Regions from separate parts of the Rossellomorea sp. FS2 genome, predicted to be linked through region 2. Evidence: predicted binding sites of a transcription regulator. Region 2 holds the regulator's gene; each other region holds the start of a gene.
The links. Region 2 encodes Rex, which represses fermentation and respiration genes when NADH is low (regulators of the CRP and FNR family bind a similar motif). Its sites were predicted from a motif close to TTGTGAAATATTTCACAA; they were not measured.

Region 1 (6,177 bases), on a different contig from region 2:
CGTGGATATCAAAGCGAATGCCCGGTTTCGAAAGAATGGTTCCTCCGGATCCCACAGTTCCTCCTTCTAAGGGATTTGACCCTCTACTCCGTTTTCCACCAGAAGTGGGACCTGGCCAATATTCTTCAGGGAGAAAAAGAGCTACTTGATGGATTGAAGAAGAGACTTGAACAAAAGGAACCTATGGTCGACCTCGATTGGGAGGCCATCTACGACAACCGCTAAAATCGATTGAGGCTGGGACAAACGTGTTCTAGTCATAGTAAAACCCGAATTCATTTGCCTACGATCAGGCAAAGTTCGGGTTTTTCATTTGTTTCATGACCATTACGATTTCATTGTGTCCAGCGGTTGATTGGAGTGCAAGACGAAGACTCCTGGGGGAAAGTAGCGTATGTAAGACCCATGCCAAGTAGGCTCACGGGCCACCCGCGGAAATCTAAGTCTTGCACGGAAATCATGACCGGTACAAAGAACCTGCACTGATCGTGTTCATCATGAAATGGTACCATGGATGTTTTGTCCCAACCTTGGTTTTTGATGTGAACCATTTTTCCTTTCAGTGGTTTTTTGATATGATTCATAGGTGGAAGAAGAGGTGTAGAGAATGAAACAATCAATCGGCTTTATCGGCTGTGGAAATATGGCGCAGGCCATCATAGGCGGCATCGTCAGCTCCGGACTGGTGGATAAGACATCTGTCATGGCGAGCGCCAAAACCCGCGGAACCGTCGAGAGAATAGAAGAAAAATACGGAATCCATACCACGTTGGACAATGGAGAGGTAGCGGCATTTTCTGACTTGTTGTTCATCGCAGTCAAACCGGATCAACACCAGGAGATCCTCTCCTCCATCAGGGAGAACTTGAAGCCGGATACCATCGTCATCACGATGGCCGCAGGTATTACGCTTCATTGGATGGAATCGGTTCTATCTCCGGACTCTAAAATCGTCAGGACGATGCCGAATACGCCATCCCTTGTAGGAGAAGGGATGACAGCGTATTGTATTAATGGCAGGGTAGGAGAAGGCGAGCGTGAGATAGTCCATGCCGTTCTTGAGAGCTTCGGCAAAGCAGAAGAGTTGGACGAAAGCCTCATGGACGCCATTCCTGCCGTCAGCGGCTCGTCACCGGCTTATGCCTTCATGTTCATGGAAGCACTGGCAGACGGTGCGGTGAAAGAGGGCATCCCCAGAAAGCAGGCATATAACCTGGCAGCCCAGGCGCTCCTCGGAGCAGCAAAGATGGTGCTTGAAACGGGCAGCCATCCTGGAGAGCTGAAGGATGCGGTCTGTTCACCGGGAGGGGCTACCATCGAAGCCGTCATTGAACTTGAAAAGAGTGGCTTCAAGGGAAGCATCGTAAGGGCAATGGATGCCTGTACAAAAAAAGCAAAACAGCTGGGAAGGGAAGATTGAACATGAACGTATTGGTAATCGCTGCACATCCGCGAATGGACGAATCAATCGTCAACAAAGCCTGGGTAAAGAGGCTGGAGGAAGAGGGCGATGTGACGGTCCACGACCTTTACCGCGAATATCCGGATTTCCAAATTGACGTAACACGTGAGCAGAAGTTGGTCGAAGAACACGATAGGATCGTCCTGCAGTTCCCTTTCTACTGGTACAGTGCCCCTGCGCTGATGAAGGAATGGATCGATGCCGTGTTGACCTATGGTTGGGCATACGGCAGCCAAGGTACGAAGCTTCATGGCAAAGAACTTCTGATTGCGACGTCTACGGGTTCACCGGCAGAGGCCTACCAGGCTGGAGGAAAGAACCATTATTCCATGAGCGAGCTATTGAAGCCGTTCCAGGCAACATCGAATCTGATCGGAACGACGTTTCTTCCGGCATTCATCGAGCAAGGCGTCAGGATGCTGGATGAAGAAGGAGTGGCCCGGTCTGCCGAGAGGCTTGCGGATTATATTAAAAAGTAATAAAAAAAACGGCTCCTGGAAGCCGTTTTTTTGTGAAATCAATGCGTAGTAAACGTAACGATGAGTGAAGCCTTAACGGATATTTCACCCGGCAGGATGGCAGATTCCTGAACTGCGAGCTTCATAGGGGAAGGGAACTCAACGGATTGACCTTCTTTGATAGAAAGCGGATCAGGCACCAGCTCCTGACCAGACTGCCTGGCAAGGACCGTGGCCTTTGCCAGGGCATCCTGAAACGCTTGTTCAAGGGCATGCTGATAAAGGGCAGTGGAATGGGAGGAGAGGAACTGGATCCCTTCCACCCGGTTTGCTCCGGCCTTCACGGCGTCATCGATGATCTTTCCCGCCCTTTCAATGCTTCTAAGGTGGATGCGCAGAATATTCACGACTTCATATCCGTTAAAGATCTGCTTTCCATCTTCAAAGGAATAGCGGGGGATGATCTGATAGTTTGCCGTCTGTATATCACTTTTTGAAACTCCGTTTGCTTGAAGCGTCCCGACTATGTTCTTTATGTTTTCGTTATTTTCCTGCTGGGCTTTTTGCAGATCGGGGCCTTCAGTCATCACCCCTAATGTGAGCAGGGCTTCATCAGGCGCTCCATAAGAGGTGTGTTCTCCTGATACGGTGATGGTCCCACGGGAATCGGTCACGCGCATGTATGGAAACATCGTGTTATACACATGTGAAGGATTCGATTTTATCGAGATCGATTCCGAAATACACCCATGTGAATCCGATCCATCTCCACCCTGCTATGGACCTTCTGCCGAGGAAGACAGGGTAGAACCAGAAAGCATCCCGGTTGAGCCAGATATAGGTATAGCGGAACAGGCATCTCCGGATTGAACCCGGGTCCACGGCAAACGTCGACGTTCCTCCAGGGCCGCCCTGCATGACGGTCTTCTGAGGCTGGAAGTTAGGTGGAGGTCCAGGTGGCGGCTGATTTTGTCCACCGCCCTGAGAAGGCGATGGGGGCCCGCTGCTGCCCCCTTGCCCAGGTGGCGGGGATGGCGGGAATACATTTGGAAGTCCGGGGATGGAAGGGAAGCCACTGCCTCCGGAACCTCCTCCACCGGGAAAACCGGGTAGGAATTGTCGCTGATCGTACATAATAGAACCTCCTCCATTCATGTTGGTATCATTGTATGAGGAGGAGGTTCGTGTGTGCGTGTCTATAAATCAGAAGGGAAACCGGTACTCATGGCGTGCTTCAACGTATCAATGGATCTCTTGAATTGCTTCTGCTCCGTTTCATCCAGGGGAAGTTCGACCACCTTCCTGATGCCTTGTCGATTGATGATGGCAGGCACCCCGGTATAGAGACCGTGCTGCCCATACTCCCCATCCAGGAGAGAAGAGATGGTAAGGATGCTGTTCTCATCATTCAGTATAGCTTTGGTGAGACGGGCCAATCCCATGGCAATCCCGTAGTAGGTGGCCCCTTTTTTCTCAATGATATGGTAGGCAGCATCCCTGACGTTTTCAAAAAGGTCCTGAAGATCGCTCTGGACCTGTGGATCCGTAAGATCGACCAGGTCACCAAGGGCGCTGGCCCCGATGGTGGCGTGACTCCAGACCGGAAATTCGGTGTCGCCGTGTTCGCCCATGATATAGGCATGGATGTTCCGCGTATCAAGGTGAAAGTATTCACCCAGCAGGTAGCGTAGCCTTGCGGTATCAAGGATCGTCCCTGAGCCGATCACCCTTTCCTTTGGGAGCCCGGAGAAAGTCCAGGTGGCATAGCTTAATAGATCGACGGGATTGGTGGCCACGAGGAAGATACCATCAAAGCCGCTCTCCATCACCGAATCGACAATGGTTTTAAAGATCCGGACGTTCTTATCAATAAGATCCAACCTCGTTTCACCGGGTTTTTGATTGGCCCCAGCGGTGATCACGACAAGATCTGCATCGCGGCAGTCGCTGTAGGCTCCTGCACGTATCTTCATTGGGGAAGAGAATGCGAGGCCATGATTAAGGTCCATGGCGTCTCCCATGGCTTTTTCGACGTTCATGTCGATCATCACGAGCTCATGGACAAGATTTTGATTGAGAAGGGCAAAAGCATAGCTTGAACCGACAAAGCCTGTTCCGATCAATACGACTTTATTTGTTTTCATCTGTCATACTCCCTTTTTGATTGGATTTATGAAAGTGGTAAGTTGATGTTGATAATGTGAAGTATTTCACAAACTTATAATAGCATACTCCAAATTGAATTTCCAACACGAAATTTCGACAACTTTAAAGGGATTCCCCGAAGCTGCGGGGAATAAGTCCATAGGAGGGATGCACGATGCGTTATGAGAAAGGTGATATCAAGGTCCGGCCGCTGAAGGAAGAAGATGCCGAATTTCTTTATAACTGGCTGAACGATCCGCGGATCCTTGAGTATTACGAAGGAAGGGACAAACCCTTTACCCATGAGATGGTGAAGGAAGCTTTTTATAATGACGATAAAGAGAAGGTCGCCTGCATCGTTCAATATAAAGGGGAGAAGGTCGGTTATCTCCAATACTATCCATTGGACGATGAGACCAAGCAGCGCTATGGATATACGAATCTTGATGAATTCATCTACGGGACCGATCAATTCATAGGAGATTCACGGTACTGGAATAAAGGCGTGGGCACCCTGATGATCAAGGCCATGGTGGAATATTTTATGCTTGAAAAAGGCCTGCACCGACTGGTGATGGATCCGATGACATGGAATCGAAGGGCAATCAGATGCTATGAAAAATGCGGCTACAGCAAAGCACGGATCCTTCCTCAAAATGAGCTGCACGAAGGTGAATGGCACGACTGCTGGCTGATGGAATACATACCGGATTGAAATGGATGGGTGGATATGGAAGATGCAATGAAAAAAGCGATTGAAGCAAGACGATCAGGGAATACAGGGGAGTCGATCAGAATACTGAAAGAGCTGATCGCCCAATACCCCGACAGTGGAATCCTGCACTATCAATGTGCCTGGAGTCATGACGCATCAGGGCTTGAAGAGGAAGCCGTAGAGTATTATGAAAAAGCATTGAAATATGGGTTGGATGAGGAAGAGTCGATCGGTGCTTACACGGGACTCGGGAGCACCTACCGTGCCCTCGGGAAGTATGAAAAATCAAAAGAAGTGCTTGAGGAAGGTATTGAACGGCACGGAGACCGGGCAATGACTGTCTTCTACAGCATGACGCTGTATAACCTTGGAGAGTCGAAGAAGGCAATGGAACTGCTGTTGGGACAGCTGTGTGACACTTCTTCCGATGAATCGATTCAATCATATGCAACCCCGATCAAGTACTACAGCTTGGACCTTGATCGTACGTGGTAAAGCAATCAAACCAAAAAAGGCAGCTCCCGTCGTGGGAGCTGCCTTTCCTCTTTAATGAGGGATGAATGCCAGCTGATAGAAGAACAGCACGGCAAAGATATACACAAGGGGATGGACTTCACGCCATTTTCCTTTGGCCACTTTCAGGAGAGGGTAAGAGATGAACCCGAGTGCAATCCCTGTAGCGATGCTCGAAGTAAGAGGCATGCTTAGAATGATGAGGAATGCCGGGAAAGCTTCATCGAGCTCGTCCCATTTGATGTGGGAAATGCTTCCGATCATCAGGCTTCCTACGATGATCAAAGCTGGAGCCGTGATGGCGGATAATCCCGAAACGGCACTCACAAGAGGACCGAAAAACGCTGAAACGATGAATAGTACAGCCACTGTAAGAGAGGTCAATCCTGTACGTCCTCCTGCTGATACCCCTGCGGATGATTCAACGAAGGCACTGGTAGGACTCGTACCGAACATAGCTCCGACAGTCGTCCCGAGTGAATCAGCAAGGAGTGCTTCGCGGGCACGCGGCATTTCATTGTTTTTAAGGAGCCCGGCCTGCTGGGCAACACCGACCATCGTACCCGTCGTATCAAAGATGGTCACAAGCAAGAAGGAGAATACGACAGCGTACAAGCTGTGCTGAATCACATCGGTGAATGCAGTGATCGGGTTAGAGATGATCAGCCCTTCAGGCAGATGAGGCATGGCGACGAAGCCTTCCTTGAACGACAGGTCACCAGTGAAGAATGCAACAATGGCCGTGATGATCATCCCGATGAACAGCGCCCCATGTACATTTAGGACCATGAGGACGAGGGTGACAGCCAGTCCGATCAGAGCAAGGATGGCAGACGAAGAATGCAGGTCCCCGAGTTTAACGAGATTGGACGGATCAGCTTGGA
Region 2 (6,177 bases):
AGGAGATAAAACGTTGAATAAACATTATGGATACATTTTGATCGCCTATGTTGTTATGCAGCTCGCCGGTGCGGTTGGACCGCTCCTGTTTTATAAGGCCGGCACAGAAGTGTTTGGACAGACTAAAGAATACATGCAGCAGGTGGCCGTCGGTTCCTGGCTGATCTTCAGCTTCGCCGCGACCCTGATCATCGTCCTGCTCATCCTGCGAAAAAGCGCACCATCGAAACTCAAGCTCGAACGCTCTGCCCCTGCAGGCGCCGGGATTTCCGTCGTCTGGGCCGTTGTCGGGATCTTCATGGCGTTCTTCGCACAAGCCATCGCCATCCAGATCGAGACCCTTCTCGGCATCCAGGCCGGTTCTGAAAACACCCAGAACATCATGGGCATCGTGGACAATGTTCCCCTTGCCATGATCGTCGTCGCCATCATCGGGCCGATCCTGGAAGAAATCGTGTTCAGGAAGATCATTTTTGGGGCACTCTATCAGCGAATGAACTTTTTCTTCGCCGCATTGATCAGTTCCGTGATCTTCGCCCTTGCCCACTTCGAGCCGGTGCATGTGATCCTGTACTCTGCCATGGGCTTCACGTTCGCCTTCCTATATGTAAGAACGAAACGGATCCTCGTACCGATCTGCGCCCACGTGGCCATGAATACGATGGTGGTCATCATGCAGACCGTCTACCGGGATGAAATTGAAAAGATCATGAATGAAGCTGAAAAAATACAAGGATTTATTGGAGGTTTCCTATAATGAGACGATCACCCCTGTTCTCCGGCGTGATTTACATTCTTCTTGGGGTGCTGTTCACCTATTTTGCCATCCACACGGTCCGGGACACAGGCTGGGGATTTTTCACCTATATGCTGATCTTCCTTGCCACCCTGGACTTCGGTTCCGGCATACGCATGGTCCTTCTCCACTTCAGGATCAAGCAGCAGCTGAACCAGAAGAAGTAAGCTTAGTTAAAACAAAAACCGGATCCATCCGACTTCGTTCCATGAAGATCGGTGGATCCGGTTTTTTTGGCTGAATCAGCCTTTGTGTTGATTGAGTTCTTCTTCCACGCGTTCAATTTCCATCTGCTGTTCCGCCTGTAGGTACTTCCTATATCCGATTCGTGAGATCCCTATGCTGATCTCATAGAGGATCAACAGCGGGAGGGTCACCATCATATGGGAGACGATGTCCGGAGGCGTGATGAAGGCGGCAATCACCAACAGCACGAAGTAAGCCGCTTTCCTCGCCTTCGCCATCATCATCGGCGTGATGATCCCGAGCCTCGTCAGAAACAGCATCACCACGGGCAGCTGGAATAGCAGGCCGAATGGGATCGTAATCTGGAAGAGGAATTGGAAGTACTCATTGATCCCGATCACCTGCTGGATATCGAGATCGCCTGATAGCCTCATCATGAACGATACAACATACGGGAACAGGATGAAGTATGAGAATGCCAGTCCACCGAGGAACAGGAGGACCGATACCGGTATGTAGCTCAGGGTCACCTTCCGCTCCTTGTCATAAAGACCGGGCGACACAAAGGACCACACCTGATAAAGGATGACTGGTGACGTCATGATGACCGCGATGAACATGATCATCTCCATGTAGATCTTCAGGGGATCCGTCACACGGAAGGCATTCATCGTCATTTCTTTCGCTTCGTCCGCATGCTGCAGATACTTGATGAGCGGTTCGGCAAGGAAGAAGCTTGCCACAACGGCTAACAAGAAGAAAACGACTACAAACATGAGTCGTTTCTGCAATTCTCCTATATGCTCAAAGACTGTCATATCCTTTTGGGTTTGACTCATGGCGTTCATCCTACTTTACTTGGCACTTTTGTTCTTATCGTCTTCATCATCCGCTAAGCCTTTGGTTGCGTTTTTGAATTCACGTAGTGTATTGCCGGCTGCTTTCCCAAGCTCCGGTAATTTTTTCGGGCCGAAAATCAAAAGGGCCACCACTGCAATCAGCACCATACTTCCAGGACCTACCATAATGAGACACCTCCCCTTATATTCTTCTATCATAACGCAAATGGTCAGAATTTTCTATTCCGTTACGATTCCATCTTGTGACATTTCCGTGTCTTCCCCTGAGTAATGCTTGAGGAAATAGACAAGTGACTGAAGTTCCACTGCCAGATCGATATGATGGACCCTGATATGATCAGGAACCGTCAGGCGTGCCGGTGTGAAGTTCAGGATCCCCTTGATCTTCGAAGACACAAGGCGATCTGTGATATTTTGAGCAGATGAGGCCGGCACGGTCAGGATCGCAACTTCGATATCCATCCCCTTCAGCTTCTCCTCAAGCTCATCCATATGGTGGACGGGCACATCGCTGATTTCCGTCCCCACCTTCGCTTCATCCACCTCGAAGGCCATTTCGATCTTTGTATTGTTATTCTTTATGAAATTGTAATGAAGAAAAGCCGTTCCGAGATTCCCCACGCCGATCAATACGACCTTCGTCAGTTCATCCTGGTCAAGCGTTTCCCTGAAAAAGGATAAGAGATAATTCACATTATACCCATAGCCCTTCTTCCCTAACGCCCCAAAATAGGAGAAATCCCTCCGGATGGTCGCGGAATCCACTTTCACGGCTTCGCTTAACTCCTTCGACGATACCCGCTGCTTCCCTGAAGCATACAGATTCTTGATGAAACGGTAGTATAGCGGAAGGCGCTTGGCCGTTGCCTGTGGAATTTTCGTTGTTTCCTGATTCATCTCTTGTATTCCCCCACATCTTATAAACCCTCTTCCTTTTGGTCTGTCAGCGCTTCCAAAAAGAAGGTATATCTTTTATCTATTTTCCATCATACACTCTATTCTATCCTATTTGTATCCAGATTAATAGTCATAGTTCCTCCCCTTTTATTGCCGTCCACCTGGGAAATACGGTACACTAGCACTAATGAAACAGAGGTGAACCGACATGATTCTACTGCAAGTGAATCAGCTGACCAAAAATTTTGGTGCAGATAATATATTGACCAATATCAAATTGGAGATCCAAACCAGGGACCGGGTCGCCCTCGTCGGACGGAACGGTGCCGGCAAATCGACCCTCCTGAAGATCATTGCCGGACAGCTGTCCCATGACTCCGGAGAAATCACGAAGCCCAAGGGTGTGAGCATCGGCTACCTGGCCCAGAATACCGGTCTCGAGTCGGAGCTTTCCATCTGGGACGAGATGCTGACGGTATTCGAACACCTCCTCCAACAGGAAAAGCAGCTTAGAAGATTGGAAGCAGAGATGGCGGATCCGTCCGTCTATGAAGATGAAGACCGCTATCAGCGGGTATTGAAGGAGTATGACGAGCTTCAAGTCACCTTCAAGGAGTCCGGTGGCTATCAGTATGAAGCCGATATCCGTTCCGTCCTCCACGGCTTGAATTTCGCTTCCTTCGACCATGGGACGAAAATCTCCACCCTTTCCGGCGGACAGAAGACCCGTCTCGCCCTTGCGAAGCTCCTCCTGACCAAGCCCGATATCCTGATCCTCGATGAGCCGACGAACCATCTGGACATCGAGACGCTTTCCTGGCTAGAAGGATATCTTCAAGGCTATCCGGGTGCCGTGCTCATCGTATCCCATGACCGCTATTTCCTGGATAGCGTCGTGAACCAGGTGTATGAGATTTCCCGCAACCGGAGCAAGAAGTTCGTGGGGAACTATAGCAAGTACCTCGAGCAGAAGGCGCTGGATTACGAGAAGGACCTTAAGCTCTATGAGCGCCAGCAGCAGGAGGTCGCAAAGCTCGAAGACTTCATCCAGCGCAACATCGCCCGTGCCTCCACCACAAAGATGGCCCAGAGCAGGCGGAAAAAACTTGAGCGCATGGATCTCATGGACAGGCCGCAGGGTGACGAAAAATCCGCTTCCTTCGCCTTCCAGATCGATCGCCCGAGCGGGAATGATGTCCTTCACGTCAATGACCTCACCATCGGGTATGATGACGGGGAAGCCATCGCCTCCCATATCGACTTCTCCATCAAGAAAGGTGACAGCATCGCCCTTGTCGGACCGAATGGGATCGGGAAGTCCACGCTCCTCAAGACCCTGGTCAACAAACTGCAGGCATTGAGTGGGGACTTCAAATTCGGATCCAATGTATCCATCTCCTACTATGATCAGCAGCAAGCGGACCTTTCTTCCAACAAGACGGTCCTCAATGAACTATGGGATGAATACCCGATGAGGAACGAAAAAGAGATCAGGACCGTCCTCGGGAACTTCCTCTTCACGGGTGAAGACGTCCTGAAGCCCGTCAACACCCTGAGCGGAGGGGAAAAGGCCCGCCTCGCCCTCTCCAAGATGATGATGGAAAAAGGGAATGTCCTCATCCTCGATGAGCCGACGAACCATCTCGACCTGGACAGCAAAGAGGTCCTCGAGAACGCCCTGATCGACTATCCGGGCACGATCCTGTTCGTATCCCATGACCGCTACTTCATCAACCGGATCGCCACCAAGGTGATCGAGCTGTCCACAGGCGGATCCACTGAATACCTCGGGGATTATGACTACTACCTTCATAAGCTACAGGAGCAGGAAGAGCTCGCCGCCCTGGAACAGACCAAGGCAGAACCTGTAAAAGGTACACAGCAGAAGCAGTCGCACAAGATCGATAAGGAAGCCAAAAAGCTTGAACGTCAACGAAGACGGCGCATCGAAGAGATTGAAGAAAAGATGACCGTACTCGAAGGTTCCATTGAAGAAAAAGAAACCCTCCTGTGCGATCCGGATATCTTCCAGGATCACGAACGTGTTCAGACTCTGAATGACGAACTGACCCTGGCTAAAGAGGAACTGGATGCCCTTCTGGAAGAATGGACGGAGCTGGAAGAATTAGTGGAAGAGTAAGACTGAAGCGGTTCAAGGTTGAAAAGACCTTGAACCGCTTCTTTGGTTAGTGGGATGGCCTAAACGGGTAAAGGAAAGGAAGAGCTTCTTTCAGAAAAAACACTCCACTATTCATCCACAAGATTATCCACATTTCTAGCCTCGTCAATTCTATATCCACAAACCTTTTCCACACTATCCACAATTACTGCTCAAATTATACACATTATCCACATTCCAAATTCTACATATCCCCATCTGTTCTTCACAAGCCATTCACATCTTACGCACTACTTATCCCCAAATTATCCACAGACTGTTGATAAAACGTACGTTCCCAATAAAAAAACCTCGAACGGACGATTCCATTCGAGGTGTAATCTTATTAAAACTGTTCCAGATCCAATCCGGGATTTGCATTCATATCCAGTCCGCCACGCTTCCCTTGTTCAAACAGGATGGTTCCTGCAGCGGCAATCATGGCCGCATTATCCGTACACAAGGATAGGGGCGGGACGATGAGCTCACATGCATGGCTTTCAAACGTTGTCTCCAAAGCATGTCTCAGTCCTTTATTGGCCGCAACTCCACCTGCCAGAAGGAGCTGTTCGACACCGTATTCTTCCACAGCCCTTTTCGCCTTCGTCACAAGTACATCGATGACGCTTGCCTGGAAGCTTGCTGCAAGATCCTCCGGCTTGATCTCTTTCCCCTTCTGCTTCGCATTATGGAGAGTATTGATCACGGCCGACTTCAAGCCGCTGAAGCTGAAGTCATAGGATCCTTCCTCGAGCCACGCCCTTGGAAGGTCGATGACCGGCTCCCCTTCATGGGCCAGTCGGTCGATATGGGGACCCCCTGGATACGGAAGGCTCAGCGTACGGGCAACTTTATCATAAGCCTCCCCGGCTGCGTCATCACGCGTCTCTCCGATCACTTCAAATTCCCCGTGACCCTTCATGAGAACAAGCTCCGTATGTCCTCCCGATACAACCAAGGACAGGAGGGGGAACGTCATTTCATGGATTAACCGGTTGGCATAGATATGCCCGGCAATATGATGGACACCTACCAACGGTTTGTTATGAGCGAATGCAAGTGCCTTGGCTGCATTGACCCCAATCAGGAGTGCGCCCACCAGACCCGGTCCTTCCGTCACAGCGATGCAGTCGATCTCCTCCATCGTCATCTCCGCTTGATCGAGCGCTTCTTGGAGGACAAACGTCACCTGCTCCACATGATGCCGTGACGCAATCTCCGGTACGACACCGCCAAAGCGCTTATGGCTTTCGATCTGTGATGAGACGACATTGCTGACG
Region 3 (6,177 bases), on a different contig from region 2:
GATGAGGTGATTGATCATGCTGGATTTTCCTGCGGAAAAATGTCCGCAGAATGCAAGGATGAGCTCCTCCCCATGCATTTTTTCAGCCAGGCGTTCCGCTTTCTCAACCCGTTCTTCATCGCCCGCCAAACGGAATCGCTCACTGAGGGAAGCGATCGTTTGCATGGATGTATGTATGGTTCGTTTCGTCGTATTCATAGGACAATCCTCTTTTCAAAACGAGTTATGGTAACGCTTCTATTTTAGCGCATTTCCATCTTATTCTCTATGATATTCTCCCTTGAAGTGTTTGGTTTACCCAACCTGCTTCTCCCCTGACTCTGATGCTTTTCCACATAAAAAAACCATCCTTTCTGGATGGTTTTGAATGTTATCGAGTCGTTTCGTTCGGGATGAGATTGGACCTTGAGGCGGTTCGCTTCTCGAACTTCAATGCCGTTTTACGCGGTTTTTCAGCTTTCATCATGTTGGACAATACATATTTCATCACAAATCCGTATACCAGCACTGTCAGTAGTACAAGAAACCAAACCATATACGTCCACTCCTTAATGAGAATCATCTTCAATTAGATCTTATCAAAAACGATAATCATTTTCAATAAGAATCGCTATTTTTTCTGAAAACAGGGTATCCCCTTGTCTTTCCATGCTTATCACGGTAGTCGGTTTCACTTCTCAAAGCCCTCTCTTCTTCCGGGATCCTGACGGAAAGCATCCACTGATTGAGGAGGGAGAACAGGACCATCGTAAGATAGGCATTGAAAAGGAGCGGGATGAGGATGAGCTCCAAGGTGACGATAAGATAATTGGGATGCCTGAAATACCGGTATGGGCCTCTTGCCACAACGTGGGCCCCCTTGCAAACGATGATTTTCGTATTCCAGTAGCGTCCGAGGGAAAATATGGCCCACACCCTCCCGCACTGCACCAGGAGGAATAGGGCGAACAAAGGAATCCAATAGGGATTCAAACTGAAGCCTGAGCTCCATGCTTCCAGGAGAAGGACAAGGAAGAAAGCTGTATGCATGGCCACCATCCATTTGTAATGCATCTGTCCGTATTCTATACCTCCCCGCTCCTTCATCCATTTTTCATTGGAATGGGCGATGATGAGTTCTCCCAGCCTCTGGAGGATCAGGATGAGGAATATGACACCAAACATGTTCATCCCTCCCACCTGAGCAACAATAGTTCGGAGCTGAATCCCGGTCCAAGTGCCATGGCAAGGCCCAGCTCCCCATCCTTTCCTGCATGCACCATTTCCTTCATCACATACAGGATCGTTGCGGACGACATATTCCCGTATTCCTGCAGGACAGCAAGTGACGGGGCCAACATGGCTTTGGCGAACCCGAGTGATTTTTCATACGCATCGAGCACTTTCTTCCCCCCGGGGTGGGCGACGAATTGCCGGATATCGGCAAGGCCCACTCCTTCTTTTCGGAGGAACTCTTCCACATTCGGTCTCAGCCATGTTTCTACGAGATTTGGGATGGACTTCGAAAATACGACATACAGTCCTTCATTCCTGACTTCCCACCCCATGACGTCCAGAGAGTCCCGCAGGAGGGTTGAACGAGTCGAGATGACCCGAGGGAGCGGCTTATCTCGTTTTTGCAGGAGGGGACTTTCATCTCCGCACAGGACGGCACACCCGATACCGTCGGCAAATAAGGATGTCCCGATCAGATTGCTTTTAGACCGGTCCCCGTGCTGGAAGGTGAGGGAACAAAGTTCGATGGCGAGAACGAGCACCGTCGAGGATGGAAAGGCACGGCAATACTCATTGGCCCTTGCCAGGCCGCTCGCTCCTCCTGCGCAGCCGAGACCCCAGATCGGGATTCGTTTAATATGTGGATCAAGACCGAGCTCATTCATGATCCTTGCTTCGATGGAAGGTGTCGCAATCCCAGAGGTGGAGATGGTGAATATCGCCTCCACGGGGCCACCCCCTATCGTTTCAAGCGCTTTTGTTACAGCCTCTTTGCCGTATTTCACAGCCAGCTCGATGTATTCCCCATTTTTCTCTTCGAAGGAGTGCGGACTGCCGAACCACTCCAAATCCTTTACAAAATACCTGCTGTTGATCTCCCCATTTTGGAATACGGTCAACAGTCGGTCGATATCTTTGAAACTTTCCTGAAAAAGCTGTTTGGCGAAAACAGACGCATCCTCCTGATCGATCCGATGCGGGGGGATCGCCGTTTCAACTGAATAGATGACAGGCACGCTCAATCCATCTCCTTATCTTACAGATATGGATAGAATCCCCTGTTCATGACGGAACCATGCATGCACTCATGTCTTTTTAGGCTGATGGTGAAGGATGATATCAATTTCGGTATCCGCCATCGCCAGGCAGAATCTGCACGCCTGTTTCCTCACATAAAGAAAGCAGCAGTGGCTGCAATAAAACCGTTTCATATTCATTCCCCCAGTCCTTTTTAATACTATATGCCGAATTTCCTTCCTCAAGGCAACGAAATCTTCACGTTCTTCACATTCTGTTCAAAAGTAGTGTGACTTATATCACAGATGATTCCCCGCGGTTCAGCTAAGATGATGGGGAAGGAACAATCAGGATTGGGGTGAAGAAGATGAAAGATCCTCAAAAAAGAGATAGCTCCTTACAGGGGACCTTCGTGTCCGTACTGGTGTTGGGACTCTTTTTGGCGGTGAGCTGGATAGGGGTATTCTTATTATTCATGTCGCGATTTTAACGCAGGGAGTGATTTGTCATGCATATGCACCGTTATGAAAAATGGTGGTTGACGCTTGGGACGGGTGCCCTGATCCTTTTCTTGCTCATTCTCGGCGTCAGCGCCTTTCATCAAGGCCATAAGCCACCGAGTGCCAAAGCGTATATCGATCCTGAACGGGTGGATGCAACAGCACCCTTCGACCAACCGGGCCTGAAAGAGGTGAGCGGAAAGGACTGGGATTATGAATTAGTGATCGTCGCCTCTGCTTTTCACTATGAGCCCGCGGAATTTACCGTTCCGAAGGGTTCAAAGGTAAAGATCATGGCTACAACGAAAGATGTGATCCACGGATTCGAAGTGGCGGGCACCAACATCAACATGATGCTTGAACCCGGGTACATCAATGAATATGTGACCACCCTCGATCAGACAGGGGAATTCCTGATTGTGTGCAATGAATACTGCGGGGCGGGACACCATACGATGAAATCCATGCTGAAGGTGGTAGACTAATGTGAAAAAGATGACTGACACGCGGGGTAGAAGCCTCTCTCTCGCCCATTTGTATGTCGCTTATACAGCCCTGGCACTGGGCGGACTGGCGGGTCTCCTGCAGGTTCTGGTCCGCTCAGGGGGCTTGACCCTGCCTGCAGGGATCGGCTACTATCAGATCCTTACCGTGCACGGGGTGCTTTTAGGGTTGATCCTCACCACTTTCTTCATTATCGGCTTCCTTCATGCCTCCATTATCCGGACTGCCGGCCCATACTCCAACAGGTCGATCGCATTGGGTTGGCTGGGGTTTTGGATCATGCTCACAGGGACACTCATGAGTGCCACCATGATCCTGTTGAATGAAGCCACCGTGCTCTATACATTTTATGCCCCGCTCCAGGCCCATTGGCTTTTTTACCTCGGCCTCACTTTGGTGATCGTGGGGAGCTGGCTATCCGGGGGTGCCATGATTTCCGTTTATCGTCACTGGAGGAAAGAACACCCTGGTCAGACGAGCCCATTGTTGACCTTCATGGCGATTATCACGATCGTACTCTGGATCATTGCAACACTCGGGGTAGCGGGGACCGTGCTCTTTCAGCTTCTCCCTTGGTCCCTCGGCATCGTGGAGCGCGTCGATGTTCTCACAAGTCGTACGCTATTCTGGTATTTCGGTCATCCACTTGTGTATTTTTGGCTGCTTCCTGCTTATATGGCATGGTATGCCGTCATCCCGAAGGTCATCGGAGGCAGGGTGTTTTCAGACTCACTAGCAAGATTGTCATTTCTCTTGTTTTTGCTGTTCTCGATCCCCGTCGGATTCCATCATCAGCTGGTCGAACCTGGAATCGATGCCTTTTGGAAGTACCTCCAGGTTGTGCTCACATTCATGGTGGTCATCCCCTCCCTCATGACCGCCTTTTCTCTCTTTGCCACATTTGAAATCAGGGGGAGGGAGCTCGGGGCGAAGGGATTATTCGGCTGGATACGCAAGCTTCCCTGGAAGGATTCACGCTTTATGGTTCCCTTCATCGGGATGCTTGCTTTCATACCTGCCGGTGCAGGAGGATTGATCAACGCCTCCAATCAGATGAACCAGGTGGTCCACAACACCATCTGGGTGACGGGTCATTTCCACCTCACCCTTGCGACAACCGTCGTTTTGACGTTTTTCGGAATCTCCTATTGGCTCATCCCCCACCTTACGGGACGGGTCCTGACAAAAGAGATGAACAGACTTGCCATCATCCAGGCAATCGTTTGGACTGTGGGGATGGGGATCATGTCCCTGTCCATGCACGCTGCCGGATTACTCGGAGCACCGCGAAGGTCCTCATTCTCCACTTACGGGGATGCCCCACAGGCACTCGGCTGGATCCCATATCAGGCAGCACAGGCAATAGGAGGAACGATTCTTTTCATCGGCATCATCCTTGTCCTCTATATCGTAGTGAACCTTGCTTTCTTTGCCCCAAAAGGCAGCGAGGCATTTCCAGTCGCTGAATCCGGATCTGCACAGACCCCGAAAGCCCTTGAGGACTGGCGGATCTGGCTGACCATCCTCACCGCCCTGATCCTGATCGCTTACAGTGTCCCTTTCATCGATATGATCCAACAGGCGCCCCCCGCCTCGAAGGGATATCGCCTTTGGTGACGGGAAGTAAGTGAGCATGGAGATGTGTTCACTGGTGTTTCGGAATAAAGAGGGATAAAAAAAATCCAAACGATGATTCGACTTTCCCTGGAGAAAGTCGAATCCGTTCGGATTTATATTGGTGCTAACCGCTTCGTCCTGATCAGAGAGCATAGACGCCGGCATACTTCTCGATGAGGTAGTCCGCGAGGTATTTGGCATTCAAGCCCTCACCGGTGACGTCTTCAAGGATTTCCAATGGCTTCTTCAGTTTGCCCCATTGATGAACCCTCTCCGTCAACCATTCCTTCACGGGGACGAGATTCCCCTCTTCCAAAAGCTGATCGAAGTTCGGGATGTCTTCTCTCATGGCTTCCCTGAACTGGGCAGCGTACATATACCCAAGTGCGTAGGAAGGGAAATACCCGAAGCTTCCTCCGGCCCAGTGCACATCCTGCAGGACTCCCTCCCCATCATGGGTTGGACGGATGCCGAGATATTCTTCATATTTTTCATTCCAGATGCGCGGGAGATCTTTTACTTCGATCTCGTCGTTGAAGAGACCTTTCTCGATTTCATATCGGATGATGATATGCAGGGCATACGTCAATTCATCTGCTTCGATCCGGATCAGGGAAGGCTTGGATTCATTGATGGCACGGTAAAAGGCTTCGAGGTCCACCTCATCGAATTGTCCGGTGCTGAAATCCTTCAATGTAGCATAGTTCTTTTTCCAGAAGGAAAGATTCCTGCCCACGAAATTTTCATAGAAAAGTGACTGAGATTCGTGGATTCCCATGGAGGTACCTGTACAAAGAGGCGTCCCGATGAGCTTTTCTGATATATTTTGCTCATAGAGTGCATGGCCTCCTTCATGGATGGTACCGAAGACGGCCGTCCGCCAGTCTTTTTCATCGTATTTGGTGGTGACCCTTACATCCCCGGGATTCAAGCCGATGGCAAAGGGATGGACCGTTTCATCGAGGCGCCCTGCACTGAAATCATACCCCATCTGCTCGAGGACCTTGAGACTGAATTCCTTTTGCTTTTCCTTAGGGAAATGATCGAAAAGGAACTCCGTCCGCGGCGCTTCTGCATTCGATATTTTATGTACGAGAGGGACGATTTTCCCTTTGAGGTCACTGAACACTTCATCCAGTACATCGACCGTCACGCCTGGTTCGTATAAGTCGAGCAGGGTATCATATTTATTTTCTCCGTATCCCCAATAATCGATGAACCGTTTCGTAGTGGAAACCAATTTTTCAAGATACGGCTGGAACATAGAGAAGTCGCCTTTTTCTTTTGCCTCTTCCCAGATCCCTTCAGCCTTGGACTGAAGGAC

Region 1: ACNA6I_RS09585 (L-lactate dehydrogenase) is a predicted target of Rex. The motif match lies at 4,119-4,136, and genes of this name have one in related genera.
Region 3: ACNA6I_RS04050 (cytochrome c oxidase subunit II) is a predicted target of Rex. The motif match lies at 2,520-2,537, and genes of this name have one in related genera.

Annotation. Positions count from the first base shown of each region.
Region 1 covers NZ_JBLRVS010000001.1:1,839,791-1,845,967, reverse strand. Annotated here, with positions in the region: gene ACNA6I_RS09610 (phosphotransferase enzyme family protein) at 1-225, shown strand, start outside; gene proC (pyrroline-5-carboxylate reductase) at 608-1,420, shown strand; gene ACNA6I_RS09600 (NAD(P)H-dependent oxidoreductase) at 1,423-1,941, shown strand; gene ACNA6I_RS09595 (SIMPL domain-containing protein) at 1,980-2,612, opposite strand; gene ACNA6I_RS09590 (hypothetical protein) at 2,617-3,054, opposite strand; gene ACNA6I_RS09585 (L-lactate dehydrogenase) at 3,117-4,064, opposite strand; gene ACNA6I_RS09580 (GNAT family N-acetyltransferase) at 4,241-4,780, shown strand; gene ACNA6I_RS09575 (tetratricopeptide repeat protein) at 4,796-5,275, shown strand; gene ACNA6I_RS09570 (NCS2 family permease) at 5,327-6,177, opposite strand, start outside.
Region 2 covers NZ_JBLRVS010000006.1:2,257-8,433, reverse strand. Annotated here, with positions in the region: gene ACNA6I_RS19220 (CPBP family intramembrane glutamic endopeptidase) at 14-757, shown strand; gene ACNA6I_RS19215 (YdiK family protein) at 757-963, shown strand; gene tatC (twin-arginine translocase subunit TatC) at 1,039-1,821, opposite strand; gene ACNA6I_RS19205 (twin-arginine translocase TatA/TatE family subunit) at 1,837-2,007, opposite strand; gene ACNA6I_RS19200 (redox-sensing transcriptional repressor Rex) at 2,062-2,739, opposite strand; gene ACNA6I_RS19195 (ABC-F family ATP-binding cassette domain-containing protein) at 2,948-4,879, shown strand; gene tsaD (tRNA (adenosine(37)-N6)-threonylcarbamoyltransferase complex transferase subunit TsaD) at 5,244-6,177, opposite strand, start outside.
Region 3 covers NZ_JBLRVS010000001.1:757,983-764,159, reverse strand. Annotated here, with positions in the region: gene ACNA6I_RS04075 (dynamin family protein) at 1-198, opposite strand, end outside; gene ACNA6I_RS04070 (hypothetical protein) at 371-535, opposite strand; gene ACNA6I_RS04065 (isoprenylcysteine carboxyl methyltransferase family protein) at 598-1,164, opposite strand; gene ACNA6I_RS04060 (type III polyketide synthase) at 1,167-2,231, opposite strand; gene ACNA6I_RS04055 (hypothetical protein) at 2,301-2,426, opposite strand; gene ACNA6I_RS04050 (cytochrome c oxidase subunit II) at 2,741-3,217, shown strand; gene ACNA6I_RS04045 (b(o/a)3-type cytochrome-c oxidase subunit 1) at 3,228-4,853, shown strand; gene ACNA6I_RS04040 (carboxypeptidase M32) at 4,996-6,177, opposite strand, start outside.